DNA from 2 places in the Streptomyces sp. NPDC093064 genome. Region 2 is predicted to be linked to the other one. Evidence: riboswitches for the same ligand, from Rfam matches in the RefSeq annotation. Region 2 holds a riboswitch; the other holds the start of a gene.
The links. A riboswitch is a leader RNA that binds a small molecule or an ion and turns the genes downstream of it on or off. The one in region 2 is predicted to bind S-adenosylmethionine.
Positions count from the first base shown of each region.

Region 1: another riboswitch for S-adenosylmethionine. It lies ahead of thrC (threonine synthase); the one in region 2 lies ahead of ACIQFZ_RS11710 (aminotransferase class V-fold PLP-dependent enzyme).

Region 1 covers NZ_JBIVPK010000009.1:42,195-57,521, forward strand. Annotated here, with positions in the region: gene cdgB (diguanylate cyclase CdgB) at 1-722, shown strand, start outside; gene ACIQFZ_RS13580 (carbohydrate-binding protein) at 840-1,748, shown strand; gene ACIQFZ_RS13585 (1-phosphofructokinase family hexose kinase) at 1,752-2,684, opposite strand; gene nagA (N-acetylglucosamine-6-phosphate deacetylase) at 2,805-3,947, opposite strand; gene ACIQFZ_RS13595 (ROK family protein) at 3,955-4,890, opposite strand; gene ACIQFZ_RS13600 (DUF3263 domain-containing protein) at 5,066-5,308, shown strand; gene otsB (trehalose-phosphatase) at 5,362-6,237, shown strand; gene ACIQFZ_RS13610 (trehalose-6-phosphate synthase) at 6,250-7,680, opposite strand; gene ACIQFZ_RS13615 (glucosyl-3-phosphoglycerate synthase) at 7,764-8,744, opposite strand; SAM riboswitch class I at 8,875-9,044, shown strand; gene thrC (threonine synthase) at 9,063-10,346, shown strand; gene ACIQFZ_RS13625 (MoaD/ThiS family protein) at 10,343-10,618, shown strand; gene ACIQFZ_RS13630 (cold-shock protein) at 11,049-11,252, shown strand; gene groL (chaperonin GroEL) at 11,635-13,257, shown strand; gene ACIQFZ_RS13640 (NADH:flavin oxidoreductase) at 13,457-14,599, shown strand; gene ACIQFZ_RS13645 (MFS transporter) at 14,829-15,327, shown strand, end outside.
Region 2 covers NZ_JBIVPK010000007.1:173,306-188,632, reverse strand. Annotated here, with positions in the region: gene ctaD (cytochrome c oxidase subunit I) at 1-779, shown strand, start outside; gene ACIQFZ_RS11750 (cytochrome c oxidase subunit 4) at 776-1,174, shown strand; gene ACIQFZ_RS11745 (Ig-like domain-containing protein) at 1,326-2,585, shown strand; gene ACIQFZ_RS11740 (hypothetical protein) at 2,674-3,075, opposite strand; gene ACIQFZ_RS11735 (heme-copper oxidase subunit III) at 3,288-3,899, shown strand; gene ACIQFZ_RS11730 (c-type cytochrome) at 3,962-4,771, shown strand; gene ACIQFZ_RS11725 (Rieske 2Fe-2S domain-containing protein) at 4,768-5,835, shown strand; gene ACIQFZ_RS11720 (cytochrome bc complex cytochrome b subunit) at 5,832-7,469, shown strand; gene trpD (anthranilate phosphoribosyltransferase) at 7,617-8,681, shown strand; SAM riboswitch class IV at 8,767-8,883, shown strand; gene ACIQFZ_RS11710 (aminotransferase class V-fold PLP-dependent enzyme) at 9,081-10,451, shown strand; gene ACIQFZ_RS11705 (Lrp/AsnC family transcriptional regulator) at 10,478-10,759, opposite strand; gene ACIQFZ_RS11700 (rhomboid family intramembrane serine protease) at 10,756-11,508, opposite strand; gene ACIQFZ_RS11695 (hypothetical protein) at 11,663-11,902, shown strand; gene ACIQFZ_RS11690 (NYN domain-containing protein) at 11,993-13,342, shown strand; gene ACIQFZ_RS11685 (NlpC/P60 family protein) at 13,580-14,614, shown strand; gene ACIQFZ_RS11680 (NlpC/P60 family protein) at 15,043-15,327, shown strand, end outside.

The sequences.
Region 1 (15,327 bases), on a different contig from region 2:
ACGGGCCCCGCTTCCTGCTCACCCACGTCGAGGACATAGAGGAGCGCAAGCGCCGCGAGCTCCAGCTCGCCCACCGCGCCTCCCACGACTCCCTCACCGGCCTGCCGAACTCCGCCGAGCTGCGCGCCCGCCTGTCCGCCCGGCTGTGCCGGCGGCCCCAGTCCGCGCACGCGGGCGACGCCGAGTCGCAGGACACCGCCTACGGCCACCCCGGCTACGACGTCGGCGACCACGGCTTCGACTTCCGGCCGGGCGCCCGGGCCTACGACGCCTACGACCACCATGTCCACACCGTCGCCCCCGAGGGCGACCACGACGACGGCGCCAAGGGCCTCGCGGTCCTCTTCTGCGACCTCGACGGCTTCAAGTCGATCAACGACCGGTTCGGGCACAACGCGGGCGACGCGGTGCTCATCGAGGTGGCCCGGCGGCTGAGCAACGGCGTGCGCGACGGCGACACCGTGGCCCGGCTCGGCGGCGACGAGTTCGTGATCCTCGCCGACGGCCTCGGCCGGGCCGACGCTCAGGACCTCGCCGTACGGCTGCGCAACGAGATCATCCAGCCGATCCGCGCCGAGGGCCGGGCCGTCCGGGTCGGGGCGAGCTTCGGCATCGGGTGGGCGCACTGCGGCATGACGGCGGACGAAGTGCTGAAATCAGCCGACGAACGGATGTACGTCGAGAAACGATCTCGTCCCAAACAGCATCGCCGCGCCGGATGATCCGCAGGTCAGCCACCCTGTGCGGCATGAGTCACCCGTTTGGGTCCCACGAAGCGGGTAGGCTCGCCTTTCTCACGACGTACCGCACCACCCGCACCTGTTGAGGAGTACCAAGGGATGACGCCCGGCAACAGCGGCGCGAGCACGCCCGAGGACGACGACCCGTTTGGCTACCTGTACGCCGACGGCCAGGCCAACGGAGCCCAGCCGCCCTCGGGCGGATACGGCTACCCGAACTCGGTCAACCGTGTCCGCGCGGTCGGTCAGCGGCAGTACGGCCAGGTCCCGCAGCAGCAAGGCGCGTACGGCCAGCCGAGCGCCCATTACGCCGCACCCGAGACCCTCCCCGGCGGCGCCTCGACGCGGCAGCAGCCCCAGGGTGGTGGCGGCCGTGGCCGCGGCCCGAACACCAAGGGCCTGCTGATCGGCGCCATCGCGGTGGTCGCCGCGGTCGTCATCGGCATCGGCGTGGCGATGATCGGCGACGACTCGGGCAAGAAGGACGACAACCAGGCCGGCGGTACGCCCCCGACGGCCACGCAGAGCACCGAGCCGAGCCCGTCGGCGAGCAGCAGCGCAGCGAGCGACGGCGAGTTGCCGAAGACCGACGCCGAGGCGCTGCCGCTGGACGGCGGCGCCACCAAAGCCTCGGACATCAAGGGCGCCAAGGCGGCCGGCGGCGTCTATGTGGCGAACTTCAACAACGTCGGCGCCTCGGCCACCTGGACCGTCGACGGCATCCCCGAGGACGGCAAGTACACCGTGTTCATCGGTTACGGCGTCCCGGGAAAGGACGGCACCGCCACTCTGACGGTCAACGGCACCGTGTCCGACAGGCCGATCAACCTGAAAAACTGGACGAACGCAGCCGAGGGCGACTACGAGAAGGGCTGGACGAAGACCTACAACTGGATCCAGCTCAACAAGGGCACGAACACCATCAGGATCTCGTGCGAGCAGGGTAACCAGTGTGATGCGAACCTTGACCAGTTGTGGCTGGTCAAGGGCTGGGTCACGTCGGGCTGACGTTCACGCCGCGGTGGCTTCCCCCGTCACCGCCACCCGCCCCAGCAGTTCCTCGTAGGCCGCGCGGTCGAACTCGCCGGCCACCGGGGACAGGACCGTCGCCGTGGACAGGGCGACCGCGCGGCTCAGGCGGTCCGGCCAGGGGAGTTGCTCCACCAGACCCACCAGCAGGCCCGCGACCGCGGAGTCACCGGCGCCGGTCGGGTTGCCCCGGACGCGGGACGGCGGGGCGGCCCGCCACAGGCCGTCGGAGGTGTGCGCGAGCAGGCCCTCCGCGCCCAAGGAGGCGACCACCGCGCGGGCGCCGCGCCGGCGGGCGTCCTGGGTGGCGCGCAGCGGCTCGTGGGAGCCGGTGAGTTCGGCCAGTTCGTCAGCGTTCGGCTTGACGATGTCGGGACGGGCGGCCACGGCCCGGCGCAGCGCCTCGCCACTGGTGTCCAGCAGCACCGGCACGTTCGCGGCGCGCGCGGTGCGCACCAGACCGGCGTACGCGCCCACCGGCAGCCCCGGCGGCAGGCTGCCGCACAGCGCCACCGCCGACACCGAGCCGAGCAGGTCCTCGTAGACGTCCTGGAAGGCGGACCACTCGGCCGGTGTGATGACCGGGCCGGGCTCGTTGAGCTGGGTGGTGTCGCCGGTGTGCTGGTCCACCACGGCTATCGTGCGCCGGGTCGCGCCGGCCACCGGGACCAGCGCGTCCACCACGCCCGGTGCCTCGGACGCGAGGAGGTCGCGTACCTCGTGCCCGGTGGCCCCGCCCGCGAAGCCGGTGACCGTCACCTCGTGACCGAGGGCCGCCAGCACGCGGCCCACGTTGACGCCCTTGCCGCCGGGCCGCTCGGTCACCTCGGACACTCGGTGGGAGGCGTGCTGCCGCAGGGACGGCACCCGATAGGTGATGTCGAGAGCGGTGTTCAGCGTGACCGTGAGGATCACCGGGCCGACCTCCCCCGAGTAAGCGCGTCCGCCGCGAAGTTCCGAAGACTCGATCATGCCAAAGACCCGGCCCACCGCCCACCCCTCGGACCGGCCACCGCGGCCGGACGGGCGGACGGATCAGCCCAGTTGGGGCTCAACCACCCATGCGCCCTGCCGCATCACGCCGTTCAGGGCGAAGTCCTCGTCGAGCAGGACGAGATCGGCGTCCTTGCCGGGTTCCAGGGAACCCACCCGGTCGTCCATCCCGAGCAGCCGGGCCGGATTGGCGGACAGCGCGGCGACCACGTCCGTGACCGGCAGCCGGTCGATCGTGACCGCCCGCCGGAACGCCCGGTCCAGGGTCAGGGTCGAGCCCGCGATCGAGCCGCCCTCCACCAGCCGCGCCACCCCGCCGTCGACCTCGACCTGGAGCGGGCCCAGCAGGTAGCGGCCGTCGCCGATCCCGGCGGCGTCCATGGCGTCGGTGATGAACGCGACCCGCCCGGCGCCCGCGTGGTGGAACGCCATCTCCAGGGCGGCGGGGTGCAGGTGCACGCCGTCGTTGATCAGCTCGACCGTGATCCGCTCGTCCTCCAGCAGGGCCACGATCGGGCCGGGGGCGCGGTGGCCGAGCGGCGGCATCGCGTTGAACAGGTGGGTGGCGACGGTGGCTCCGGCGTCGATCGCCTCCACCGTCTGCTCGTACGTCGCGTCCGTGTGCCCGATCGCCGCGATCACGCCGTGCTCCGTGAGCAGCCGTACGGAGTCGATGCCGCCGGGCAGTTCGGTGGCCAGGGTCATCATCCTGGCCCGGCCGCGGGCGGCGTCGATCAGCTTGCGCACCTCGGCGGGGTCCGGGTCGCGCAGCAGCTCCTCGGAGTGTGCTCCCTTGCGGCACGGCGAGATGAACGGCCCCTCGAAGTGGACGCCCGCGATCTCGCCCTGCTCGGCGAGTTCCGACAGCAGCCCCGCCTGCTTGACGAGGAGGCCCATGTCGTCGGTGACGGTCGAGGCGACCAGGGTGGTGGTGCCGTGCTTCCGGTGGGTGCGGACGGCGGTCAGCACGTCGTCGGCCGTGCCGGAGAAGGAGGCGCCGCCTCCGCCGTGGTTGTGGATGTCGACGAAGCCGGGGACCAGCCAGTGCCCGCGTACGTCGAGGATCTCGGCGTCCTCCCGGGCGGTGTCGGCGATCCGCGTGCCGTCGACGATCACACGGCCGCCGTCCACGATCCCGGTGGGCAACACCACCCGGGCTCCGGTCAGAACCTTGCTGGGGGCCATCAGGTGGCTACCTCCGGAAAGTCGTAGAAGTGTTGAGCAGGTCCCAGGCCAGGAGCCCCGCGCCCAGGCATCCGGCGGTGTCCCCGAGGGCCGCGGGAACGATCGACGGCAGCTTCTGGAAGGTGACGCGCCGCCGGACCGCCTCGCGCAGCGGCGCGAACAGCGTCTCGCCCGCCTCGGCGAGCCCGCCGCCGATGATCAGCGTGCGCGGGTCCAGCAGGGTGAGCGCGGTGACCAGCCCGTCGGCGAGCGCGTCGACCGCCTCCTGCCAGACCGCCCGCGCCCGCGCGTCCCCGGACTCCACGGCCTTGGCGCAGTCCGCCGCGTCCGCGTCCGGGTTCCCGCACGCCTCGGCCCACGCCTGGCTGATCGCCGACGCGGAGGCGAACCGCTCCAGACAGCCGTGCTGCCTGCACGGACAGGCCAGGCCGCCGGGGCGTACGACGATATGGCCGATCTCGCCCGCGAAGCCGTGCGCGCCCGCCTCCACCCGGCCGTCGATGCCGATGGCGCCCGCGATCCCGGTGCCGAGCGGCACGAAGAGGAACCGGTCGGCGCCCTTGCCCGCCCCGATCCGGCCTTCGGCCAGCCCGCCGGTGCGTACGTCGTGGCCCAGGGCCACGGGGGCGCCGAGCCGCTCGGCGAGCAGGTCGCGCAGGGGTACGTCACGCCAGCCGAGGTTGGCCGCGTAGGCGGCGACACCCCGCGCCTCGTCGACGATGCCGGGGACGGCGACACCGGCCGCGGCCGCCTCCTCCCCGAGGTGCCGGACGCCGTGCGCCCGCAGCTCGGCGGCGAAGTCGAGGATGCCCTCGACGACGGCGTCCGGTCCGCGCTCGCGGCCGGTCGCCCGGCGGGCCCGGTGCAGCAGCGAGCCGTCGGCGGCGACCAGGGCAGCCTTCATCCCGGTGCCGCCCACATCGAGGGCGATGACGTGTTTCACGTGGAACAGTGTGGACCCGTCGACCGGGAGAGGTCTAGTCCACTTACTTGGTGCAGACCAATTGTGTCCACATGGTGACGCCGGTACGGTCGGAACGGCGCGGCGGCACCGGCCCAGCCGTGACAGTCGGGTCCGACGAGGGCCGCTGTCGGTGGTGGAGGCTACGGTGCCCTGTATGGACGACGACGAGGAGCAGGGGCTCGGCCGCAGGGAGCGGGACATCCTCGCCCTGGAGCGCCGCGGCTTCACCGGCCCCGGCGCGAAGGAGCGCGCGATACGCGAGGAACTGGGCCTCTCGCCCGTCCGCTACTACCAGCTCCTCAACGCCCTCCTCGACGACACCCGTGCCCTCGCCCACGACCCGGTCACGGTGAACCGGCTGCGCCGGGTGCGCGAGGCCCGGCGCGCCGAGCGCTGAGACCCGCCCGGAACGGAGGAGTGCCCGCGGCCGTGGAGGGATAGGTTCGCCCTATGGGAAGCCAGGACAGTCACGCCACCGACTCGACCGCCCCCGTCTCCTCCCTCCCGACGCCCGCCACTTTGGCGGGCCGGGACGGGCTCGCCGCGATCCTTGCCCGGCCGGAGCACGCGCTGATCGCGCTCGACTTCGACGGGACGCTCGCCCCGATCGTCCCCGACCCCGACCAGGCCCGCGCCCACCCGGACGCCGTGCCCGCGCTCTCCGCGCTCGCCCCGAAGGTGGCCGCCGTCGCGGTGGTCACCGGCCGCCCGCCCGGCGTCGCGGTGCGCCACGGCGGCTTCGCGGGCGTACCCGGCCTGGAACACCTGGTCGTCCTCGGCCACTACGGCGCCGAGCGCTGGGACGCCGCCACGGGCACGGTCACCGCCCCGCCCCCGCACCCCGGTGTCGCCGCGGTCCGCGCCGAACTGCCCGGCCTCCTCGACCGGATCGGCGCCTGGCACGGCACCTGGATCGAGGAGAAGGGCCGCTCGCTCGCCGTCCACACCCGCCGTGCGGACGACCCGCAGGCCGCGTTCGAGGCGCTGCGCGAGCCCCTCGCCGACCTGGCCCGCCGACACGGGCTGATCGTCGAGCCCGGCCGTATGGTCCTCGAACTGCGCCCTCCGGGCATGGACAAGGGCGTCGCCCTCCTGGACTGCGCCCGCGACCTGGGCGCCACGTCGGTCCTGTACGCGGGCGACGACCTGGGCGACCTGCCGGCCTTCGCCGCGGTCGACAAACTCCGCTCGGACGGGATTCCGGGCGTCCTGGTCTGCAGCGGCAGCACGGAGGTCACGGAGGTGTCGGAGAGGGCCGACCTGGTGGTGGACGGCCCGGCCGGGGTGGTGGCACTGCTGAGGAACCTGGCGGACCGCCTCGCCTAGCCACTCGGCCGCTCAGCCGCCCAGTTCCTCCAGCTGGTCCAGGAACCACCGAGCGGGCGGCAGCGCGGTCGCGGCGGCGGCCAGCCGCTTCGTCCGCTCCGCCCGCTCGTGCTCCGGCATGCTCAGCGCCCGGTGCAGCGCCCCGGACGTCCCGACCACGTCGTACGGGTTGACGACGACCGCGTCCTCCCCCAGCTCCGCGTACGCGCCCGCCTCCCGCGACAGCACCAGCGCACACCCCGAGTCGGAGACGACCGGCACCTCCTTGGCGACCAGGTTCATCCCGTCCCGGATGGGGTTGACCAGCGCCACGTCGGCGATCCGGTACGCCGCGAGCGAGCGCGCGAAGTCGTCCTCCACGTGCAGCAGGACCGGGGTCCAGCCGGGCGTCCCGTAGCGGGTGTTGATCTCCTCGGCCACCCGCCGCACCTCCTCCGTGTACTCCCGGTACACCGCGAGGTCCTGCCGTGAGGGGTAGGCGAACGCCACGTGCACCACCCGCTCGCGCCACTCGGGGCGGTCCTCCAGCAGCTGCCGGTACGCGTGCAGCCCCCGCACGATGTTCTTGGACAGCTCGGTCCGGTCCACCCGCACGATCGTCCGGCGCGGGTTCCCGTCCGATCCGGTGCCGACCTCCTCGCGCAGCGCCGCCATCCGCTCGTCGACGTCGGCACGGTGCGACCGCTCCCGCAGGAACTCCGCGTCCGCGCCCAGCCCGTGCACCCCGATCCGGGTGCCCCCGAGCCCGCCGACGAGCGCGTCGCAGCAGCCGGCGAACGCGTCCGCCCACCGCTGGGTGAGGAAGCCCAGCCGGTCCGCGCCCAGCATCCCGCGCAGCACCTGCTCGGCGATGTCGTCGGGGAGGATCCGGAAGTAGTCCGCCGGCGCCCACGGCGTGTGCGAGAAGTGCCCGATGCGCACATCGGACCGGAAGTCGCGCAGCATCCCCGGCACGAGCGTCAGGTGGTAGTCCTGGACCACCACGGCCGCCCCCTCGGCCGCCTCCTCCGCCAGCGCCTCGGCGAAGGCCAGGTTGTAGGCCTCGTAGGACTTCCAGCGGCGCCGGAACTCCGCGTCGAAGACCGGCTCCAGCGGGGTCTGGTACAGCATGTGGTGGACGAACCACAGCACCGAGTTGGCGATGCCGTTGTAGGCGTCGGAGAAGACCTTCGCGTCGATGTCGAGCATCCGCACCTGCTGCCCGCCGGTCGCCTCCGACGGCAGCCGGCGCCCGCCCTCGAAGCGGCCCGCCGCCTCCCGGTCGGCGTCGCTCAGCGCGGCGCACACCCACACCGCGCCCGCCTCCGGACCGATCGCGGAGAGCCCGGACACCAGCCCCCCGCCTCCGCGCCGGGAGTGGAGCGAGCCGTTCTCGCGCACCTCGTACGAAACCGGGCCGCGATTGGACGCGACCAGTACCTCGGCACCGTGCGTAGAAGCCATACGCCTCAACTTAGCCCGGCCCCGAAACGCTCAAACGTACGGTTCCGCTTCGTAGCCGGCGGACGACGGGCGGGACCGGTGTTTCACGCCACCTGCCGGGCCGCGTACTCCGCGATCTCGGCCATCGGCGGACGCTCCTCCGTGTCCACGCCGTACGTCCGCGGCTCGAAGCCGTTCTCGCCGCGGACGAACTGGGTGAGGCAGGGGCGCACGAGGTGGCCCCGGGCCAGGCGCAGCTGGGCGGTGCGGTAGATCGCGGCGGCCATCCGGCCGAGCGCCTGTCCGTCCTGGTGCCGGTGCCTGCGCACGCCGACGTCGACCTGGGCGAGGGCGTCCAGACCCACCAGGTGCAGCGCGTCGACCAGCATGCCCAGCTCGACGCCGTAGCCGACCGGGAAGGGCAGTTGTTCGAGGAGTGAGCGGCGGGCCGCGTACTCGCCGCCGAGCGGCTGCACGAAGCCGGCCAGCTGCGGCCAGTGCATGTTGAGCAGCGGGCGTGCCATCAGCTCGGTGACCCGTCCGCCCTGCCCGGCCTGCCCGGCCGCGGCCGGTTTGGAGGTGTGCCCGCCGGGCACGGTGAAGGGCCGGTCGTACATCGCCTTGACCAGGTCGACGTCGCGTTCGGTGAGCAGCGGGCCCACGATGCCGGTGACGAAGTCGGAGGAGAACTCCCGCAGATCGGCGTCGACGAAGCAGATGACGTCCCCGCGGGTGACGAGCAGGGAGCGCCACAGAACCTCGCCCTTGCCCGGCACGGCCGGCAGGCGCGGCAGGATCTCGTCGCGGTGCACCACGCGGGCGCCCGCGGCGGCGGCCACCTCGGAGGTGCGGTCGGTGGAGCCCGAGTCGACGACGACGATCTCGTCGACGAGCGGCGCACGCTCCACGAGGTCGCGGCGGATCACCGCGACGATGTCGCCGACCGTCGCCTCCTCGTTCAGCGCGGGCAGCACCACGGAGACCGACTGGCCGGTGCGCTGCTTGGCCGCCAGAATCTGGTGGAGCGGCCGGTCGGCCACGGACCAGGAGCGGGTGGCCAGCCAGCACTCGACTTCTTCCAGCACGGTCAGCGGCTCCTCACTGTTGTCTCGCGCTTCGGACGACTGACTCAGCCGTCCTGGCCTTCCGTTACAGTCTGAACAACGCGGACGACCATCCCATGCCGGGGGTCACCTCCGCGTCACAACCGAATACAGCTCATCCAGAGGGGCAGAGGGACACGGCCCGATGAAGCCCCGGCAACCCTCCAGCCGGTTCTCGTATCGACTGCTGTGCCTGCACAGCCGATCGTCTTCGCGAGGCTCCCGGCTAGGGAAGGTGCCAAATCCGTCTCACGGCGAGATGCGTCGTGAGGAAGATGAGGAGAAAGGGCCTCGCCTCACATGGCTGTGCAGACCGTTGTAAGCAGCACCGACTCCACCGTGGACCTCGGCCCCGCAGCGGCGCTGAGCTGCCGCGAGTGCGGTCACCGCGTCCCCCTCGGCCCGGTCTTCGCCTGCGAGGAGTGTTTCGGCCCGCTGGAGATCGCCTACGACTTCTCGGCCTACGACACCGAGGAGCTGCGCAAGAGGATCGAAGCGGGCCCCGCGAACATCTGGCGCTACGCGCCGCTGCTGCCCGTCCCCGCGGACGTCGCCGGCAAGCCGAACCTGAACCCGGGCTGGACCAAGCTCGTCCGGGCCGACCGCCTCGCCCGCGAACTGGGGGTGACCGGCGGGCTGTACGTGAAGGACGACTCCGGCAATCCCACGCACTCCTTCAAGGACCGCGTGGTCGCCCAGGCACTGGAGGCGGCCCGCGCCTTCGGCTTCACCACCCTCTCCTGCTCCTCGACCGGCAACCTGGCCGGCGCCGTCGGCGCCGCGGCCGCCCGCGCCGGGCTGCGCTCCTGCGTGTTCATCCCGCACGACCTGGAGCAGGGCAAGGTCGTGATGGCCGCGATCTACGGCGGCGAACTCGTCGGCATCGAGGGCAACTACGACGACGTGAACCGTTTCTGCTCCGAGCTGATCGGCGATCCGGCCGGCGAGGGCTGGGGCTTCGTCAACGTCAACCTGCGGCCGTACTACGCCGAGGGCTCCAAGACGCTGGCGTACGAGATCTGCGAGCAGCTCGGCTGGCGGCTGCCGGACCAGATCGTCGTCCCGATCGCCTCGGGCTCCCAGCTCACCAAGGTCGACAAGGGCCTGCGGGAGCTGATCGAGCTGGGGCTGGTCGAGGACAAGCCGTACAAGATCTTCGGCGCCCAGGCCGAGGGCTGCTCGCCGGTGTCCACCGCCTTCAAGGCCGGCCATGAGGTCGTGCGGCCGCAGAAGCCGAACACGATCGCCAAGTCCCTGGCCATCGGCAACCCGGCCGACGGCCCGTACGTCCTGGACATCGCGCGCCGCACCGGTGGCGCGGTGGAGGACGTGACCGACGAGCAGGTCGTCGACGCCATCAAGCTGCTGGCGCGGACCGAGGGCATCTTCGCCGAGACCGCGGGCGGTGTGACGGTCGGCGTGACGAAGAAGCTGGTCGAGGACGGCGTCCTCGACCCGACGAAGACCACCGTCGTCCTCAACACCGGCGACGGGCTGAAGACGCTGGACGCGGTGGCCGGCACCGGCCTGACCGCGACGATCCGTCCGACCCTGGACTCCTTCCGAGAGGCTGGCCTGGCATGAGCGTGACCGTTCGCATCCCCACCATCCTGCGCACCTACACCGGCGGCCGGGCCGAGGTGAACGCCGAGGGCGCGACCCTGTCCGAGGTCATCTCGGACCTGGAGAAGAACCACACGGGCATCTCGGCACGGGTCCTGGACGACCAGGGCAAGCTGCGCCGCTTCGTCAACGTGTACGTCAACGACGACGACGTCCGGTTCGAGCAGGGCCTCGAGACGGCCACCCCGGACGGCGCGGGCGTCTCGATCATCCCGGCGGTCGCCGGCGGCTGATCATTACCTTCGGTAATCCCGATTACGCAGAGTTCATCGAATTGCCCCCTCCGTGAGAGAAGCGGAGGGGGCAATTCTGTGTGGTTGAGCGCGGTAGAGTTGGGGAACGCGCCCTCCAACTCCGAATCCGGGGCCATGGATTCCTGCCGCGAGCCCGGCAAGAAGTAGCCAAAGTCTGCGGGCCTTTTGTGGCATTTGCCTTGTTTGCGGGGCCCGACTTGCCCTGAATTCGCGTGAATTCTTCCTATATTCCGGACCGCGTACGTCCAGATTTCTCGTCCGATTGACCTGTTGCAGACGGCAGTTGGACAGATACATTCAGCCGCGGTCGACGCGTTCCGGCGCACGCCCCCGATCCACGGGGGGTGAGGTCTGACCCGGGTCCGCGAAGTGTGGATCTGTGCAAGGGCCAGTAATAGGGGAGTTAGGCATGGCTCAGGGCACCGTCAAGTGGTTCAACGCGGAGAAGGGGTACGGCTTCATCGCGGTCGACGGTGGTGCGGACGTCTTCGTCCACTACAGCGCGATCCAGATGGACGGCTACCGCACGCTGGAAGAGGGCCAGCGGGTCGAGTTCGAGATCTCGCAGGGCCAGAAGGGTCCACAGGCCGACATGGTCCGTGTCACGGCCTGAATCGCGCGACCACCGCAAGCGACGTTCTTCTTCGGAAGGGCCCGCACCTCCGCTGCCGGGGTGCGGGCCCTTCGCTGTGTCGGCGCACTTCCCCGTCCGGCGGTCGGCACGCCCGTGTCCGCGCACCGCGCGCCCGCACGGCCCGGTACGCCCGTGTTCGCGCCCGGCCGAGTGCCCCGCCGACCCCCGAAGGCGCTTGCACTCGAAGGGGTCGAGTGCTAATCATTGGCGTTAGCACTCTGAAGGTGAGAGTGACAACGAAGGACCGGGTCGGTGAGGCCACGGGCCGGGTGGGGCAAGGAACCACCGGTCGGGGGCCGTCCGTCGCGGGCGCGGGCGCGGTCCGAAGTAATCACCCCCAGTCCTGGGAGGACCACTTCACATGGCCAAGATCATCGCGTTCGACGAGGAGGCGCGGCGAGGCCTCGAGCGCGGCATGAACCAGCTCGCGGACGCCGTCAAGGTGACCCTCGGCCCCAAGGGCCGCAACGTCGTCCTCGAGAAGAAGTGGGGTGCCCCCACGATCACCAACGACGGTGTCTCCATCGCCAAGGAGATCGAGCTCGAGGACCCGTACGAGAAGATCGGCGCCGAGCTGGTCAAGGAAGTCGCCAAGAAGACGGACGACGTCGCCGGCGACGGTACGACCACCGCGACCGTGCTCGCCCAGGCCCTCGTCAAGGAAGGCCTGCGCAACGTCGCCGCCGGTGCCAACCCGATGGCCCTGAAGCGCGGTATCGAGAAGGCCGTCGAGGCCGTCTCCGCCGCCCTGCTCGACCAGGCCAAGGAGGTCGAGACCAAGGAGCAGATCGCCTCCACCGCCTCCATCTCCGCCGCCGACACCCAGATCGGCGAGCTCATCGCCGAGGCCATGGACAAGGTCGGCAAGGAAGGCGTCATCACCGTCGAGGAGTCGCAGACCTTCGGTCTGGAGCTCGAGCTCACCGAGGGCATGCGCTTCGACAAGGGCTACATCTCCGCCTACTTCGCGACCGACATGGAGCGCATGGAGGCGTCGCTCGAGGACCCGTACATCCTCATCGCCAACTCCAAGATCTCCTCGGTCAAGGACCTGCTCCCGCTCCTGGAGAAGGTCATGCAGTCGGGCAAGCCGCTGCTGATCATCGCCGAGGACGTCGAGGGCGAGGCCCTGTCGACCCTGGTCGTCAACAAGATCCGCGGCACCTTCAAGTCCGTCGCCGTCAAGGCCCCGGGCTTCGGCGACCGCCGCAAGGCCATGCTCGGCGACATCGCCATCCTCACGGGCGGCGAGGTCATCTCCGAGGAGGTCGGCCTCAAGCTGGAGAACGCGACCCTGGACCTCCTGGGCCGCGCCCGCAAGGTCGTCATCACCAAGGACGAGACCACCATCGTCGACGGTGCCGGCTCCTCCGACCAGGTCAACGGCCGGGTCAACCAGATCCGCGCCGAGATCGAGAACAGCGACTCCGACTACGACCGCGAGAAGCTCCAGGAGCGCCTGGCGAAGCTCGCCGGCGGTGTCGCGGTCATCAAGGCCGGTGCCGCCACCGAGGTGGAGCTCAAGGAGCGCAAGCACCGCATCGAGGACGCCGTGCGCAACGCCAAGGCGGCCGTCGAGGAGGGCATCGTCGCCGGTGGTGGCGTGGCCCTGCTCCAGACCACCAACGTCTTCGAGAAGCTGGAGCTCGAGGGTGACGAGGCGACCGGCGCGCAGGCCGTGAAGCTCGCCCTGGAGGCCCCGCTCAAGCAGATCGCCGTCAACGCCGGCCTCGAGGGCGGCGTCGTGGTGGAGAAGGTCCGCAACCTCACCCCGGGCCACGGCCTGAACGCCGCGACCGGTGAGTACGTCGACCTGGTCGCCGAGGGCATCATCGACCCGGCGAAGGTGACCCGTTCCGCGCTGCAGAACGCCGCCTCCATCGCCGCGCTGTTCCTCACCACCGAGGCCGTCATCGCCGACAAGCCGGAGAAGGCCGCCGCGCCGGCCGGCGGCGGCATGCCGGGCGGTGACATGGACTTCTGATCCCCTCGAGGATCGGATCCGTCCTTCACGTACCGAGGGCGGCACTCCCTGGAGACAGGGGGTGCCGCCCTCGGGCGTGTTCCGGGTCACAGGAGTGGCTCGGTGGAATGCCGTGGCAGGCAGGGCAGTTGACGCCGGTGCCCGGCTGACGCGCGTGCACGCCGGCCGGTACCGACCACGATTCCGAGGAGCCCCCCACGTGACCGTCACCGCCTCCGAGTCCGCTTCCGGGTCCGCGTCCCGCGCGGCCGAGATCCTCTCCCGCCCCCTCACGCTGAACGGCCTCACCGTCCCCAACCGGATCGTGATGGCGCCGATGACCCGGATGTTCTCGCCGGGCGGCGTCCCCGGCGAGGACGTGCTGACGTACTACGCCCGCCGCGCCGCCGCGGGCGTCGGCCTGATCGTCACCGAGGGCACCTACGTGGGGCACGACTCGGCCGGGCAGAGCGACCGCGTGCCCCGCTTCCACGGCGAGGAGCAGCTCGCGGGCTGGGCCAAGGTGGCCGAGGCCGTGCACGTGGCGGGCGGCACGATCGTGCCGCAGCTGTGGCACATCGGCATGGTGCGCCGGCCGGGCCAGCAGCCGTTCCCGGACGCGCCCGCGGTGGGCCCCTCCGGGCTGCGCATCGGCGAGTCCGAGGTCACCGGCAGGGCGATGACGCGGACGGACCTGGACGACGTCATCGGCGCGTTCGCCGAGGCGGCCGCCGCCGCGGAGCGCATCGGCTTCGACGGCGTGGAGCTGCACGGCGCCCACGGCTACCTGCTCGACCAGTTCCTCTGGACGGGCACCAACCGCCGTACCGACGCCTACGGCGGCGATCCGGTGGCCCGTACGAAGTTCGCGGCCGAGATCGTGGCGGCGGTGCGGGAGTCCGTCTCGCCCGGCTTCCCGGTCCTCTTCCGGTACTCGCAGTGGAAGCAGGAGGCCTACGACGCCCGCCTGGCCGAGACCCCCGAGGAGCTGGAGGCGATCCTGTCGCCGCTGGCGGCGGCCGGAGTGGACGTCTTCCACGCCTCCACGCGCCGCTACTGGCTGCCGGAGTTCGAGGGCTCGGACCTCAACCTCGCGGGCTGGACGAAGAAGCTGACGGGCAAGCAGGTCATCAGCGTCGGCTCGGTGGGTCTGGACGGCGACTTCATCAAGGCGTTCCAGGGCGAGGGCGCGGAGGTCGGCAGCCTCGACAACCTGCTGGACCGGCTGGAGCGCGACGAGTTCGACCTGGTGGCCGTGGGCCGCGCGCTGCTCCAGGACCCCGAGTGGGCGGCGAAGGTCCTCGGCGGCCGCTTCGAGGAGTTGAAGCCGTACGACGCGGCGGCGCTGAAGACGCTGAGCTGAGCTGCTGAGCTGCTGAGCTGAACCGGGCCGGGCCCGGGGGCTCGGGCCCGGATGTGGGGGCGGTGGCTGCCGGAGGGCGGGCGCCGCCCCTCTGCCTGCCGGATCTTCGTCCGGGGGGTCTTCGCCTGCCGGGTCCTCGCCCGGCGGGATTTCGCTTGCTTGAGTCAAACAATTCCAATTAAAGTTGCCTGAGTCAAGTACACCCCCTCTCCGACGGAGACCTTCCTTCATGTCCGACGCACTCGCCCGGCCCGCCACGGCCGGGCAATCCGCGCCCCGGCCCAACGCCGTCGTGGCCGTACTCGCCTTCGGCGGCATCGTGGTCTCGCTGATGCAGACCCTCGTGATCCCGATCATTCCCGAGCTGCCCAAGCTCCTGCACGCCTCGGCGTCGGACACCGTCTGGGCCGTCACCGCCACGCTGCTCGCCGCGGCCGTGGCCACCCCGGTCATGGGCCGCCTCGGCGACATGTACGGCAAGCGCCGCATGCTCCTGCTGAGCCTCGCCATGCTGGTGGTCGGCTCGGTCACGGCCGCGCTGAGCGACTCCCTCACGCCGATGATCGTCGGCCGCGCCCTGCAGGGCCTCGCCTCCGGTGTCATCCCGCTCGGCATCAGCATCATGCGCGACGAACTGCCCGCCGAACGGCTCGGTTCGGCGACCGCGATGATCAGCGCCTCGCTCGGCGTCGGCGGTGCCCTCGGGCTGCCCGCCGCCGCGCTGATCG
Region 2 (15,327 bases):
ACGTGACTGGTGGCGTGCTCCTGCCCTTCTTCTCCTTCATGACCTTCCTGATCGCGGTCCCGACCGGCGTGAAGTTCTTCAACTGGCTCGGCACCATGTGGAAGGGCAGCCTCTCCTTCGAGACACCGATGCTGTGGGCGACCGGCTTCCTGATCACCTTCGTCTTCGGTGGTCTGACCGGTGTGATCCTGGCCGCGCCGCCGCTGGACTTCCACATCTCGGACTCGTACTTCGTGGTGGCGCACTTCCACTACGTCGTGTTCGGCACCGTGGTGTTCGCGATGTTCGCCGGCTTCCACTTCTGGTGGCCGAAGTTCACCGGCAAGATGCTCGACGAGCGGCTCGGCAAGATCACCTTCTGGACGCTGTTCATCGGCTTCCACGGCACCTTCCTGGTCCAGCACTGGCTGGGCGTGGAGGGCATGCCGCGCCGGTACGCCGACTACCTGGCGGCCGACGGCTTCACCGCGCTGAACACGCTGTCGACGATCTTCTCGTTCGTGCTCGGCCTGTCGATCCTGCCGTTCCTCTACAACATCTGGAAGACGGCCAAGTACGGCAAGCCGGTCGGCGTCGACGACCCGTGGGGCTACGGCCGCTCCCTGGAGTGGGCGACCTCCTGCCCGCCGCCGCGGCACAACTTCCTCACCCTGCCGCGGATCCGCAGCGAATCCCCGGCGTTCGACCTGCACCACCCCGAGATCGCCGCGCTCGACCAGCTCGAGAACGCGGGTCACGGTGAGAAGGCCCTCGCTGGTGGCAAGGAGGCCGGCAAGTGAAGATCCAGGGCAAGATGTTCATGTGGCTGAGCGTCTTCCTGCTCATCACCGCCATCGTCTACGGCGTGTGGTCGAAGGAAGCGGTCGGCGCGACGGCGCTCTTCATGGCCTTCGGTCTGTCCATCATGATCGGCTTCTACCTGGGCTTCACGGCCCGGCGGGTCGACGTGGGCGCCCAGGACGACAAGGAGGCCGATGTCGCGGACGACGCCGGCGAGCTGGGCTTCTTCAGCCCGCACAGCTGGCAGCCGCTCGGCCTCGGCATCGGTGGCGCGCTGGCCTTCCTCGGCATCGCGGTCGGCTGGTGGCTCGTGTACTTCGCGGCGCCGATCATCATGATCTCCGTATGGGGCTGGGTCTTCGAGTACTACCGCGGCGAGAACCGCACCCAGTAACCAGCGCCGAGCATCGCTGAACACCAGGGAGTCCGGACTCTCCACCTGGAGAGTCCGGACTCCCTCTTTTGGATGACTTATTCCCTCGAAAATTCCCTCGGACGGGTGAGCCACCGTGCCGGAGGTGACGAAGCTACCTAGCGTGAGGGACATGAGCACCACTGTGATTTCCCGCGGAGCGGGAGCGATCCTGCTGGTCACCGCCCTCGGCACGAGTGCCACCGCCTGCGGTTCGGACGGCAATCCGCTGGCTGCCTCCCCGTACGACGCGGCGGACCAGATCTCCTTCAGCGGCCCCACGGAAGCCGGGAAGAAGGCCGACCCGGACAAGCCCCTGGAAGTCACCGCTCAGGGCGAGGACGGGCGCATCACGGACGTCACGGCCGTGGACGCCACGGGGCGCCAGGTCTCCGGCGAGCTGGCCGCCGACGGCAGCCGCTGGCACAGCACCTCACCGCTCGCCGGGGGCGCCCACTACACGGTCCGGGTGAGCACCGAGGACGAGGACGGAAGGCCCGGCCGCAAGGTCCTCACGTTCGACACGGACAAGCCCAAGGGCCAACAGCTCCTGAACGTCAAGTTCGGTCCTGAGGCGGGCACCTACGGCGTCGGCCAGCCCATCACGGCCGAACTCAGCCAGCCCATCAAGGACAAGGCCCAGCGGGTCGTCGTCGAGCGCGCCCTCAGGGTCGACTCCAAGCCCGCCGTGCAGGGCTCCTGGTACTGGGTGAACGACAAGGAGCTCCACTACCGCCCGCAGGACTACTGGCCCGCCAATGCCACCGTCGAGGCGCACAGCAACCTGGAGAACATCAAGATCAGCGACAAGCTGCGGGGCGGCGCGGCCAAGCCGCTGAAGATCACCACGGGTGACCGGATCGTGGCGGTGACGGACGCCGCCAAGCACCTGATGACGGTCTACAAGAACGACGAGAAGATCAAGGAGATCCCGATCACCACCGGCAAGCCCGGCTTCGCGACCCGCAACGGGATCAAGGTCGTCCTGGCCAAGCAGTACTACGTCCAGATGAAGAGCTCCACCGTCGGCATCGCCGCGGGCTCCAGCGATTCGTACGACCTGCCGGTGTACTACGCCACCCGCGTGACCTGGAGCGGTGAGTACGTCCACGCCGCCCCGTGGTCCGTCGGCTCCCAGGGAGCGGCCAACGTCAGCCACGGCTGCACCGGCATGAGCACCCCCAACGCCTCCTGGTTCTTCAACACCGTCCACGAGGGCGACCTGGTCCAGGTCGTCAACTCGACCGGCCACAACATGGAGCTCTTCGACAACGGCTTCGGCGACTGGAACATGCCCTGGCAGAAGTGGGTCCAGGGCAGCGCCATCGCCGCCGACGCCGACGGCGCCGGGGCGCAGACGAACAAGGCGCGCCTGACCCCGCAGAGCGTGTGAGACGCGGGACGACAGGGCCCCGAGGGGGTCACGGACGGCCCGCGGCCGCAAAGGGGCGGCGCCGTCCGCCGAGCCCCGCTCAAGGGCCTCAGACGCCGCTCAGCGCCTTCTTGCGCAGCAGGGAGGCCAGAGCGGCGGCGAACTCCACCGGTTCCACCGGAAGCGTGACCGCGGCGTCCGCCCGGCTCCACGTGGCCAGCCACGCGTCCTGCGGCCGCCCGATGAGCAGGAGCACCGGAGGGCAGTTGAAGACCTCGTCCTTGATCTGCCGGCACATCCCCATGCCGCCCATGGGCACGGCCTCGCCGTCCAGGACGCAGACGTCGATGCCGCCCCGGTCCAGCTCCTTGAGGACCGCGGCGGGCGTGGCGCACTCCAGGAACTCCACCACGGGGGCGTCCGGAGCGGGCCGGCGGCCGCTCGCCAGCCGCACCTGCTCCCGGGTATTGGCGTCGTCGCTGTAGACCAGCACCGTGGCGGTCGCCTGCATTGTTCCTCCGCGTCGTTGGTCGGGAAAAACCCCGTCGGGAACTGTCGGGAACTTCCGGGTACCGATGGCGCGGATGCTACCCCCTTCAACTCCTGGTAGACAGCGTTCGGAACAGCCCTTCGAGGGGCCGTTCGGGCAGAGCACACCCCCAGGACACTCCGAACGGCACCCCCCGGGGTGAGGGCGGGATAAGCGACCGACATAATGTCGGCGTGGCGACAGCAACGACAGTAGAAACCGGGCACGCGCACCCGTCGGTCAACCGACCGAACCTCACCAGCGTCGGAACCATCATCTGGCTGAGTTCCGAGCTGATGTTCTTCGCGGCCCTCTTCGCGATGTACTTCACCCTGCGATCGGTGACGGGTCCGGCGCACTGGAAGGAGATGGCGGGCGCTCTCAACGTCCCCTTCTCGTCGGTGAACACCACGATCCTGGTGCTCTCCTCACTCACCTGCCAGCTCGGCGTCTTCGCCGCCGAGCGCGGTGACGTGAAGAAGCTCCGGGGCTGGTTCATCGTCACCTTCATCATGGGTGCGATCTTCATCGGCGGTCAGATCTTCGAGTACACCGAGCTGGTGAAGAAGGACGGCATCTCGCTGTCCTCCGACCCGTACGGCTCGGTGTTCTACCTGACCACCGGCTTCCACGGGCTGCATGTGACGGGCGGTCTCATCGCCTTCCTGCTGGTCCTCGGCCGCACCTACGCGGCCCGGAGGTTCACTCACGAGCAGGCGACCGCGGCCATCGTCGTGTCCTACTACTGGCACTTCGTCGATGTCGTCTGGATCGGACTCTTCGCCACGATCTACCTGATCAAGTAGCCGACGAACCGATCCAAGTCCGCAAAGCATCGACGCAGAAGATCCTGACACCGGGGTAATCCGTGAAAAAGCTCTCCGCACGACGACGCCATCCGCTGGCGGCGGTCGTCGTCCTACTCTTCGCGCTGGCGGCCACTGGGGGGCTGTACACCGCGTTCGCGCCCGCGAGCAAGGCGAAGGCCGAGGACACCGCCCAGTCCCTCACCATCGAGGAGGGCAGGAAGCTCTATCTGGTCGGCTGCGCCAGCTGCCACGGCACCGGTGGGCAGGGCACCACTGACGGTCCCAGCCTGGTGGGTGTGGGCGCAGCGGCGGTCGACTTCCAGGTGGGCACCGGCCGTATGCCGGCCCAGCAGCCGGGCGCGCAGATCCCGCGCAAGAAGGTCATCTACAACCAGGCCGAGATCGACCAGCTCGCCGCGTACATCGCGTCCCTGGGTGCCGGTCCCAACGTGCCGACGAAGAACCAGTACAGCCCCGAGGGCGCGGATGCCGCCAAGGGCGGTGAGCTGTTCCGCACCAACTGCGCCCAGTGCCACAACTTCACCGGCAAGGGCGGTGCGCTGACGCACGGCAAGTACGCCCCTGACCTCACGGGTGTGAGCAACAAGCACATCTACGAGGCCATGCAGACCGGCCCGCAGAACATGCCTTCCTTCCCCGACACGCTGCTGACGGGGAAGAACAAGAAGGACATCATCGCGTACCTCGACGCGGTCAACGGTGACGAGACCACGACCCCGGGCGGTATGGACCTGGGTGGCCTCGGACCGGTCACCGAGGGTCTGTTCGCCTGGATCTTCGGGCTGGGTGCCCTTGTCGCGGTCGCCGTCTGGGTCGCCGCTCGGACCGCAAAGGCCAAGAAGTCATGAGTAGCCAAGACATTCCTGAAGAGAACCTGCCCGCAGAGCAGGCAGCCCACGAGCACGGGCGCGGCGCGGTCTCCGTGGCGGACGAGCGGGCTCCGTTCGCCGACCCGGGACTGCCGCCCCACGAGCACCGGATCCAGGACATCGACGAGCGGGCCGCCAGGCGGTCCGAGCGCACCGTCGCCCTGATGTTCACGGTGTCGATGCTGGCCACCATCGGCTTCATCGCCTCCTATGTGACGATCCCGCACGACAAGTCGATCTTCGTCTTCCCGATCGGGCACATCAACGCGCTGAACTTCGCGCTCGGCCTCACGCTGGGTGTGGCGCTGTTCGCGATCGGCGCGGGCGCGGTCCACTGGGCCCGCACCCTGATGTCCGACGTCGAGGTCGCCGACGAGCGTCACCCGATCGCGGCGTCCCCCGAGGTCCGTGCGAAGGTCCACGCGGACTTCAAGCAGGGCGCCAAGGAGTCGGCGATCGGCCGTCGCAAGCTGATCCGCAACACGATGCTCGGCGCGCTCACGCTGGTGCCGCTGTCCGGCGTCATGCTGCTGCGCGACCTGGGCCCGCTGCCCGGGACCAGCCTGCGCCACACGCTGTGGGCCAAGGGCAAGCGCCTCGTCAACATGAACACCAACCTGCCGCTGCGTCCCGAGGACGTCTCGGTCGGCTCGCTCACCTTCGCGATGCCGGACGGGATGAAGGACACGGACGAGGACTTCGCCAACGAGATCGCCAAGGCGGCCCTGATGATCATCCGGCTCGAGCCGGCCGACATCAAGGACAAGCGCGAACTCGACTGGGGCCACGAGGGCATCGTCGCCTTCTCGAAGATCTGCACCCACGTGGGTTGCCCGATCTCCCTGTACGAGCAGCAGACGCACCACGCCCTGTGCCCGTGCCACCAGTCCACCTTCGACCTCTCCGACGGTGCCCGAGTGATCTTCGGCCCCGCCGGCCACGCTCTGCCGCAGCTGCGCATCGGCGTGGACAGCGAGGGTTACCTCCAGGCGCTCGGCGACTTCGCGGAGCCCGTCGGTCCTGCATTCTGGGAGCGCGGATGAGTACATCAGCAGCCAACGAGTCCCGCTCTCGCGGGCAGGCACCGGCCGGCGAGAGGCTCGCCGACTGGGCCGACGGCCGACTGGGGATCTACTCCCTGGCCAAGGCCAACATGCGCAAGATCTTCCCCGACCACTGGTCGTTCATGTTGGGCGAGGTCTGCCTCTACAGCTTCATCATCATCATCCTCACGGGTGTGTACCTGACGCTGTTCTTCCACCCCTCGATGAACGAGGTGGTGTACAACGGCTCGTACGTCCCGCTGCAGGGTCAGCTGGTGAGCGAGGCGTTCAACTCGACCATGCACATCTCCTTCGAGGTGCGCGGTGGTCTGCTCATCCGGCAGATCCACCACTGGGCCGCGTTGATCTTCCTGGCCGGCATGTTCGTGCACATGATGCGCGTGTTCTTCACCGGCGCGTTCCGCAAGCCGCGTGAGATCAACTGGCTGTTCGGCTTCCTGCTGTTCGCCCTGGGCATGTTCACCGGTTTCACCGGTTACTCGCTCCCGGACGACCTGCTCTCCGGCACCGGTGTCCGCTTCACCGAGGGTGCGATCCTGTCCATGCCGATCGTCGGCACGTACATCTCGTACTTCCTCTTCGGCGGCGAGTTCCCCGGTCACGACTTCGTGGCGCGGTTCTACTCGATCCACATCCTGCTGCTGCCCGGCATCATGCTGGGCCTGGTGGTGGCCCACCTGATCCTGGTCTTCTACCACAAGCACACGCAGTTCGCGGGTCCCGGCAAGAGCAACAAGAACGTCGTCGGCATGCCGCTGCTGCCGGTGTACATGGCCAAGGCCGGCGGCTTCTTCTTCCTGGTCTTCGGTGTCCTCGCGATGATCGCGGCGCTCGTGGAGATCAACGCGATCTGGGCGATCGGCCCGTACCGTCCGGACCAGGTGTCCACCGGCGCCCAGCCCGACTGGTACATGGGCTTCGCCGAGGGTCTGGTCCGCTTCATGCCGGGCTGGGAGGTCAACTTCTGGGGCCACACGCTCGTCCTGGGCGTGTTCATCCCGCTGGTCCTCTTCGGCCTGGTCCTGGCGGCGCTGGCGGCGTACCCGTTCATCGAGTCCTGGATCACCGGCGACAAGCGCGAGCACCACATCCTGGACCGCCCGCGCAACGCCCCGACGCGTACCGCGTTCGGTGTCGCCTGGATCACGATGTACATGATCACGCTGGTCGGCGGCGGCAACGACCTGTGGGCCACGCACTTCCACCTGTCGATCAACGCGGTCACCTGGTTCGTCCGGATCGGCTTCTTCGTCGGACCGATCATCGCGTTCGTCGCCACCAAGCGGATCTGCCTCGGCCTCCAGCGCCGCGACAAGGAGAAGGTGCTGCACGGTCGTGAGACCGGCATCATCAAGCGCCTGCCGCACGGTGAGTTCATCGAGGTCCACGAGCCGCTCAGCCAGGAGCAGCTCTACACGCTCACGGCGCACGACCAGTACGAGCCGGCCGAGATCGGCCCGGCGGTCGACGAGAACGGCGTCGAGCGCAAGATCAAGGGCTCGCAGAAGCTGCGCGCCAAGCTCAGCAACGCGTACTACGGCGAGGACAACCAGATCCCGAAGCCGACCGTCGAGGAGTACAGGGAGATCACGAGCGGCCACGGCCACCACTGATCACTGACCGCTGAGCGTCGCCACGCCACGGTCGAAGGGCCCCGTCCGATCCCCGGACGGGGCCCTTCGCGGTGTCCGGGGCTGGATAGGGTGGACCTGTTCGAGATTCGCGTCCCGCCGTACGGGACACCGACCCAGGAGCGGCATATGAACGCTGTGACCCCCGCTGGAGGCAACACCGCGGCGGGCCGCTCCTGGCCCGCCCTGCTGAACGGCCTGCTGGACGGCCGGGACCTCACCGCCGACGAGACCGCCTGGGCGATGGACCTGATCATGCGCGGCGAGGCGACCGACGCACAGATCGCCGGGTTCGTGGTGGCCCTGCGGGCCAAGGGCGAGACGGTGGAGGAGATCACCGGCCTGGTCCGGACGATGTACGAGCACGCCAATGTGATCGAGGTACCCGGCGCGACCGTAGACATCGTCGGCACCGGCGGCGACGGTGCCAAGACGGTGAACATCTCCACCATGTCCTCGATCGTCGTGGCCGGCACCGGCGCCAGTGTCGTCAAGCACGGCAACCGGGCCGCGTCCTCCGCCTCCGGGGCCTCCGACGTACTGGAGAAGCTCGGCGTCAATCTGGAACTGACGCCGCGGCGGGTGGCCGAGGTCGCGCAGGAGGCCGGAATCACCTTCTGCTTCGCGATCAAGTTCCATCCGGCGCTGCGCCACGCGGGCGCCGCCCGCGGCCAGTTGGCCATCCGCACGGTCTTCAACGTGCTGGGCCCGCTGACCAACCCGGCCAGGGTGCGGGCCCAGGCCGTCGGGGTCGCGGACCCGCGCATGGCACCGGTCGTCGCCGGCGTCTTCGCCGAGCGCGGCCACTCCTCCCTGGTCTTCCGGGGCGACGACGGCCTCGACGAGCTCACCACGACCGCCACCTCCCAGGTCTGGATCGTCCGGGACGGCACGGTGACCCAGGAGCGCTTCGACCCGCGGGACGTCGGCATCGAACTGGTGCCCGTGGAGGCGCTGCGGGGCGGTGACGCCTCGTACAACGCCGAGGTGGCCCGGCGCGTGCTGGACGGCGAGAAGGGGCCCGTACGGGACGCCGTCCTGCTGAACTCCGCGGCGGCGCTGGTGGCCCTGCGGCCGGGCCCGGGCACCCTCGCCGAACAGATCCGGGCCGGTATGGACCGCGCGGCGGAGTCGATCGACTCCGGGTCCGCCAAGCGCACGCTGGAGCGCTGGGTGACCGTCAGCAACGCCTGAGACCCGGGCCTCCCCTCGCAAGGCGCAGTCCACGATCCGGACTGCGCCTTGCGCGTGGAAGATCGTGTGGCAGGATGCTGAACCAGGTCATGAGTGACAGCCATGTGGCCCCGGCCGGCTGTCCGGCAACCCTCCGTCCGTGGCGGGGTGCCCCGGGTGAAGACCAGGCCGTAGGCAGCGAGGCCTACGGCAAGCGCGGACCCCTCGCACTCCTTCGAGTGGACACAGTCCAGGGGTCCTGGTCGACGAGGGAGCCTTCCGTGAGCAAGCGAATGCGCTAGGGCCTGTCGCCCCCGAGGCCGCAGAGCCCCGCCACCGCGCTTTCCCCTTCACCCTTCCCCACGCTCGAGCCATGCCTGCTCGCGTGGTGATTCCGCCTGCTTTCACGGGAGTTCACCCATGTCCGTCTCCACCGTCTCCACCGTCGCCGCCGACCAGTCCGTCTGTTCCCCGCTGCCCGTGCTGGGCCGGGACGTCACCGTTCCGCTCGTCACCGGCGGGGAGGTCACCTACGCGGCGCTCGACTACGCGGCCAGCGCGCCCGCCCTCCAGCGCGTCTGGGACGACGTGGCGGCGTACGCGCCGTACTACGGCAGCGTCCACCGCGGCGCCGGCTACCTCTCCCAGCTCTCCACCGACCTGTTCGAGAACGCCCGGAGGACGGTCGCGGAGTTCCTGGACTGCCGTGCGGAGGACCAGGTGGTCTTCACCCGGTCCACCACCGACTCCCTGAACCTGCTCGCCCGCGCGCTGCCCGCGGACTGCCAGGTCTTCGTCTTCGAGACCGAGCACCACGCCTCGCTGCTGCCGTGGCGGGACGCGCGGGTGACCTGCCTCGACGCCCCGCGCACCCCGGAGCGGGCCGTGGCGACCCTGGAGCGGGCCCTCGCCGGCCGCGACCCCCACGGCCCGGCCCTGGTGTGCGTCACCGGCGCCTCCAACGTCACCGGCGAGCTGTGGCCCGTACGGGAGCTGGCCGCCGCCGCCCACGCGCACGGCGCCCGGATCGTCCTGGACGCCGCCCAGCTCGCCCCGCACCACCCGGTGTCCGTCCGCGACCTCGACGTCGACTGGGTCGCCTTCTCCGGCCACAAGCTGTACGCCCCCTTCGGCTCCGGCGTCCTGGCCGGCCGAGCCGACTGGCTCCGTGAGGCCGAGCCGTACCTCGCGGGCGGCGGCGCGAGCCGCACGGTGGCGCGGCGCGCCGACGGGTCCGTGGACGTGAGCTGGCACGAGTCGGCCGCCCGCCACGAGGCCGGCTCCCCGAACGTCATCGGCGCCTACGCCGTCGCCTCGGCCTGCACGGCGCTGACCGAGGCCGGCTTCGACGACCTCGTCGCGCGCGAGCGGTACCTGATCCGCAAGGTGCGGGCGGGTCTCGCCGAGGTGCCCGAGGTCAGGGTGCTCTCCCTGTTCGGCGACGACGCCCCGCGGGTCGGCGTGATCTCCTTCGTCGTGGCGGGCTGGAACAGCTCCCACTTCGCCGCCGCCCTCTCCGCCGAGTACGGCATCGGCGTCCGCGACGGCCTCTTCTGCGCCCACCCCCTGGTCCGCACCCTGCTGGGCGGCGATCCGCAGAGCCAGGGCGAGTGCGGCGCGCCCGAGGCCGCCCCGGGCGAGAAGTCCCTCAACGCCATCCGCGTGAGCTTCGGCGCGGGGACGCCCGACGAGCACGTGGACCGCTTCGTTGCGGCGGTGCGGGAGCTGGTCAGGGACGGCGCGAAGTGGACGTACCGCACGGAGGACGGCCGCTGCGTGCCCGCGGTGTGATCCGCCCGCTCAGGAGCCCGGGGCGGTCAGGAGTCCAGCCCGATGGCGAACGCCGCCTCCAGGTCGTGCTGCGAGTAGGTGCGGAAGGCCACGTGCGTGTCCGTCCCCTCGACGCCCGGGATCTTGCTGATCCGCCCCGGGATGACCTCCGCCAGGTCCTCGTGCTGCCGCACCCGGACCATGGCGATCAGGTCGTAGGTGCCGGTGACGGAGAAGACCTCGCTGACCGAGTCCAGTGAGGCGATCTGCTCGGCGATCTCGGGGATCCGGTCCACGCTGGTCTTGATGAGGACGATCGCGGTGATCACGGCTGGTTCTCTCCCTCGGGGGCCGGAGCAGGGGCGGCCTTCACTCTAGTCTTCCGGCCGAACCAGGCCCACGCGCAGGCGAAGCCCAGGGCGAAGCCCACCACGTGGGCCAGGTAGGCGACCTGCGGTCCCTCGGCGGCGCGGCCGGCGGCCAGCCACTGGAGGGCCGCCCAGAAGGGCAGCACCACCCACGCGGGAAAGCGCAGCGGCAGGAAGAACAGGAACGGGAAGAGACTGGTCACCCGGGCGCTGGGGAATAGGTAGAGAAACGCGCCGAGGACCGCCGAGATCGCGCCCGAGGCCCCCACCAGGCTCTGCCCGGAGTCGGCGTTGGCGACCGCGTAGCCCACGAGGGCCAGGTAGCCGCAGCCGACGTAGAACAGCGTGAACCGGACGCGGCCCATGCGCTCCTCGGTCATCGCCCCGAAGACGTAGAGGAAGAGCATGTTGCCGAGCAGGTGCACCCAGCTGCCGTGCACGAACAGGGCCGTCGCGGGGGTGAGGGCGGCCCGGAGCGAGCCGGTGAACAAGACGTCGGGGATCACGCCCCACCGCCGGAAGTAGGCCCGCTGGGCGAGCAGCAGCGCGTCCCCCGTGCCGTAGGAGGGATTGAGGCCCGCCGCCGGGCCGGCCACGAAGATCAGACAGCACAGGACGATCAGGGCACACGTCACCGGCGCCTGCATGCTCCGTACCGCCCTGGCCGCCCTGATCGTCCGGGCCGCCACCGTGAACCTGTTGCCGATCATGTGCACAGAGCATGGCGTAACCGGACGCAACCGCACAGACCGCCTCGCCGCCATGGACGGACCGGCGCCGAGAAGCCGCCAGGCCGTAGGGTTACGTGCCACACGCCCAGGGAAGCTGGCGCGCCACGGACACAGAAGGAAGCGAACAGTCACGATGACGGTTCCCCTGCCGACCGCCACGACCCGGTGGCGCTGCACCCTGTGCGGCAACCTCACCCGCTTCGACGTGACCCGCTCGTCGAAGGTCGTGGAGTACGTCCACCTCGACCTGGCGGGAGAGCCGCAGGTCGAGGAGCGCGAGGTGGTCAGTGAGACGATCGAGTCGGTGCGTTGCCGCTGGTGCAACGCCGTGGACCAGGTGGAACTCGTGGACAGGCCGGGCGCCGGCTCCTGAGCGGAGCGGGCCCGCACAGGCGACCCCGGCGGGGGTCCGCGAAGCACAGAGGCACAGAGGCACCGAGGCATTGAGGCATTGGGGTGACGGATGGTGGAGACACAAGGCGGGGGGCCGGGCGACGGCGCCGCCGAGGTGCTCGACCGTCCCCTGCCCGACGGAGTGCGCCGCCGGGTCGTCCAGATCGTCTCGGACGCCTTCGGCGCGCTGACGTTCGCCGAGCTGCCCGCGCAGCTGCGGCAGTACGCCCGGTTCACCCCGAGTCGCCGGGCGAAGTTCGCGGGCAACGCGATGGCGTCCGCGCTGGAGACCGATCCGCTGTTCCGCCAGCGCATCGGCGAGAAGTTCAAAGAGGACCAGCCGGAGCTGTCGGGCGCCCTCGACTCCGGCTCGCCGCCCCCGGCCGCGGATCCGCTCGACGTGGCGGCCGCGGCCTACGTACTGCGTCCGCCGGGCTGGGTGAAGCTGGTCGCCGCCGCGGGTGAGGAGGCGCAGCGGGCGGACGCCGAGCGCGCCGACGAGGAGAGCCGCGCCGAACTGGAGCGGCTGCGCGCCGAGCTGGCGGCGGCCCGCGAGCAGACCCGCGCCGACACCGAGCGGCTGCGGGCCGAGCTGGACGCCGCCAGGAAAGAGGCCGAGTCGCTGCACCGCAAGCTGCGGGCCGCGCACAGCGACGTCAAACGCGGTGAGGCCGCGCTGCGCAAAGTGCGGGGCGACATCGAGGCCGTGCGGGCCGAGGGACAGGCGCAGGTGTCGGCCGCCGAGAGCGAGGCCCGGCGGCTCAAGTCGCGTCTGGGGGAGGCGGAGGCCGCGCTGGAGGCGGCCCGCAGGGCGGCCCGCGAGGGGCGCAGCGTGGAGGACATGCGGGTACGGCTGCTGCTGGACACCGTCCTCGACGCGGCCCAGGGGCTGCGCCGGGAGCTGGCACTGCCGCCGGTGTCGGTGCGGCCGGCTGAGACCGTGGACGCGGTCGAGCCGGGCCGGATGACCCCCAAGGACATCGCCGCCCGCGCGCTGTCCGAGCACGACCCGGCGATCCTCGACCAGTTGCTCGCGCTGCCGCAGGCCCATCTGGTCGTCGACGGCTACAACGTGACCAAGACCGGTTATCCGCAGATGCCGCTGGAGAAGCAGCGGCTGAGGCTGCTGGGGCAGCTCTCGCAGCTCGCCGCGCAGACCGGCGCCGAGGTCACCTGTGTCTTCGACGGGGCCGAGCTGGTCGCGCCGGTGCTCCTCGCGCCGCCGCGCGGTGTGCGGGTGCTGTTCTCCAAGCCGGGGGTCACCGCGGACGAGCTGATCCGTCAGCTGGTGCGGGCCGAGCCGCCCGGCCGTCCGGTGATCGTCGCCTCGACCGACCGCGAGGTCGCCGACGGGATCGCGAAGGCGGGGGCGCGGCCGGTGGCCTCGGTGGTGCTGCTGAAGCGGCTCTCACGCGGCTGAAACCGGACGTAGGGCACGTAAGCCTCAAGCGCAACATACAGGAGCCATTCCCGAATTGACCGGAAGCGTCACGCGACGCAGGGTCAAGTGGTCCTCACTGCTGGTGAGTTATGGGCAAAGAATGAAGCGAGTGGTGGGATTTTCGGCTCCAGGATTTGAATTCATCACGATGAGGTCACTAGGGTCGAGCCTCGAACCTCCGAGCGGGTGATCACTCAGAAGAAGGAGCTCGCTTCCGTGGCGTCCCACCGTCGACCCAAGCAACCCAGCCGTGCGCGCGTGACTGTGCTCACCACCGCGGCGGCAGCGGCCGTAGCCATCAGTGCCCAGGCCGCCAATGCCGCCCCGAGCGCGAAGCCGAGCAAGGACGAAGTCAAGTCCAAGGTCGACGAGCTCTACGAGCAGGCGGAGCAGGCCACCGAGAAGTACAACGGGGCCAAGGAGAAGCAGGAGAAGCTCCAGAAGGAGATCTCCACCATCCAGGACAACGTCGCCCGCGGCCAGCAGGAGCTCAACAAGCTCCGCGACGGCCTCGGTTCGATGGCCGCCGGCCAGTACCGCACCGGCGGGATAGACCCCTCGCTCCAGCTCTTCCTGTCCGCCAACCCGGACGACTACCTCGACAAGGCCTCCACGCTCGATCAGTTGAGCGGCCAGCAGGTCGAGGCGCTGAAGAAGATCCAGGACAAGCAGCGCGAGCTCACCCAGGAGCGGTCCGAGGCCTCCGCGAAGCTCAAGGACCTCGCCGCCACCCGCACCGAGCTGGGCAACAAGAAGCAGGAAGTCCAGGGCAAGCTCGCCGAGGCGCAGCGGCTCCTGAACAGCCTCACCGCCGCGGAGAAGGCCGCGCTCGCCGACGAGCAGGCCAGGGCCAGCCGGGCCTCCGCCGACCGCGTGCAGCTGGGCAACTCCACCCCCGCCTCCGGCCGGGCCGGCGCCGCGTTCTCCGCCGCCCAGACCAAGATCGGCTCGCCCTACGTCTACGGCGCCACCGGCCCGTCCTCGTACGACTGCTCGGGTCTGACCTCCTGGGCGTACGCCCAGGCCGGTGTCGGGATACCGCGCACCTCCCAGGCGCAGGCCAACGCGGGCACCCGAATCTACTCGCAGAGCCAGCTCCAGGTCGGCGACCTGGTCATCTTCTACGGCGACCAGCACCACGTCGGCCTCTACGCGGGCAACGGCCAGGTGCTCCACGCCCCGCGCACCGGCACCGTCGTGCGCTACGAGTCGATCAACAACATGCCCTTCCAGTTCGGCGTCCGCATCTGACGCCATCCCGGGAGCACACCTCGTGCTCGCCCGAACGGGCGAATCCCGGCACCCCACGGTGACCCCGCGCCCCGCCGATGACCTGCGTCAGAGGCGGGGCGCCGGTGTTTGGGTACCCGTACTGGCAGCCCGGGGGGCCGCAGCGGCGCTGCTAGAGTCGCGCTGTCCGACGACGTAGTTGGCGGACCTACCGCCGGACGGGCGGGAAGTGAAGCCTGTGGAGACCTTGTCAGACCACCCTCAGGGGCGGCAGGGGTCGGTGAAGCAGGAACCCGAGGGAGCGCCGCGCAGCGGTGCAGACCGGAATCGTCTGCGTTGACGCAGGCGAGGGCGTCAATGTCTGGCGCGTTTCCCCCCAGGCCCGGGCGCTCGGCGTCCCGGCCCGGGGAAGCGGTCAGTGTCCGCCAGTGGAGGGAGTACGGCTTCCCGTGGGGTCTCATCGCCGCCCGGCACCTTCCGGGTTCGACCGGGGCGCGGGTACCGCGTTCTGCGTTCTGTCCGCCGCGGCCGCCGCCCTCGGCGCCGTTCCGGCCACCTCGGCCGTCGCCGCTCCGCACGGCGACGCCCGGTCCGAGGTCGACCGCCTCTACCAGGAGGCCGAGAAGGCGACCGAGGCCTTCGACAAGGCCGGTGAGCGCGCCGACCTCCTGCGCGGCCGGGTACGCGACTTCCAGGACCGCATCGCCCGACGGCAGCAGCGTGTCAACGACCTC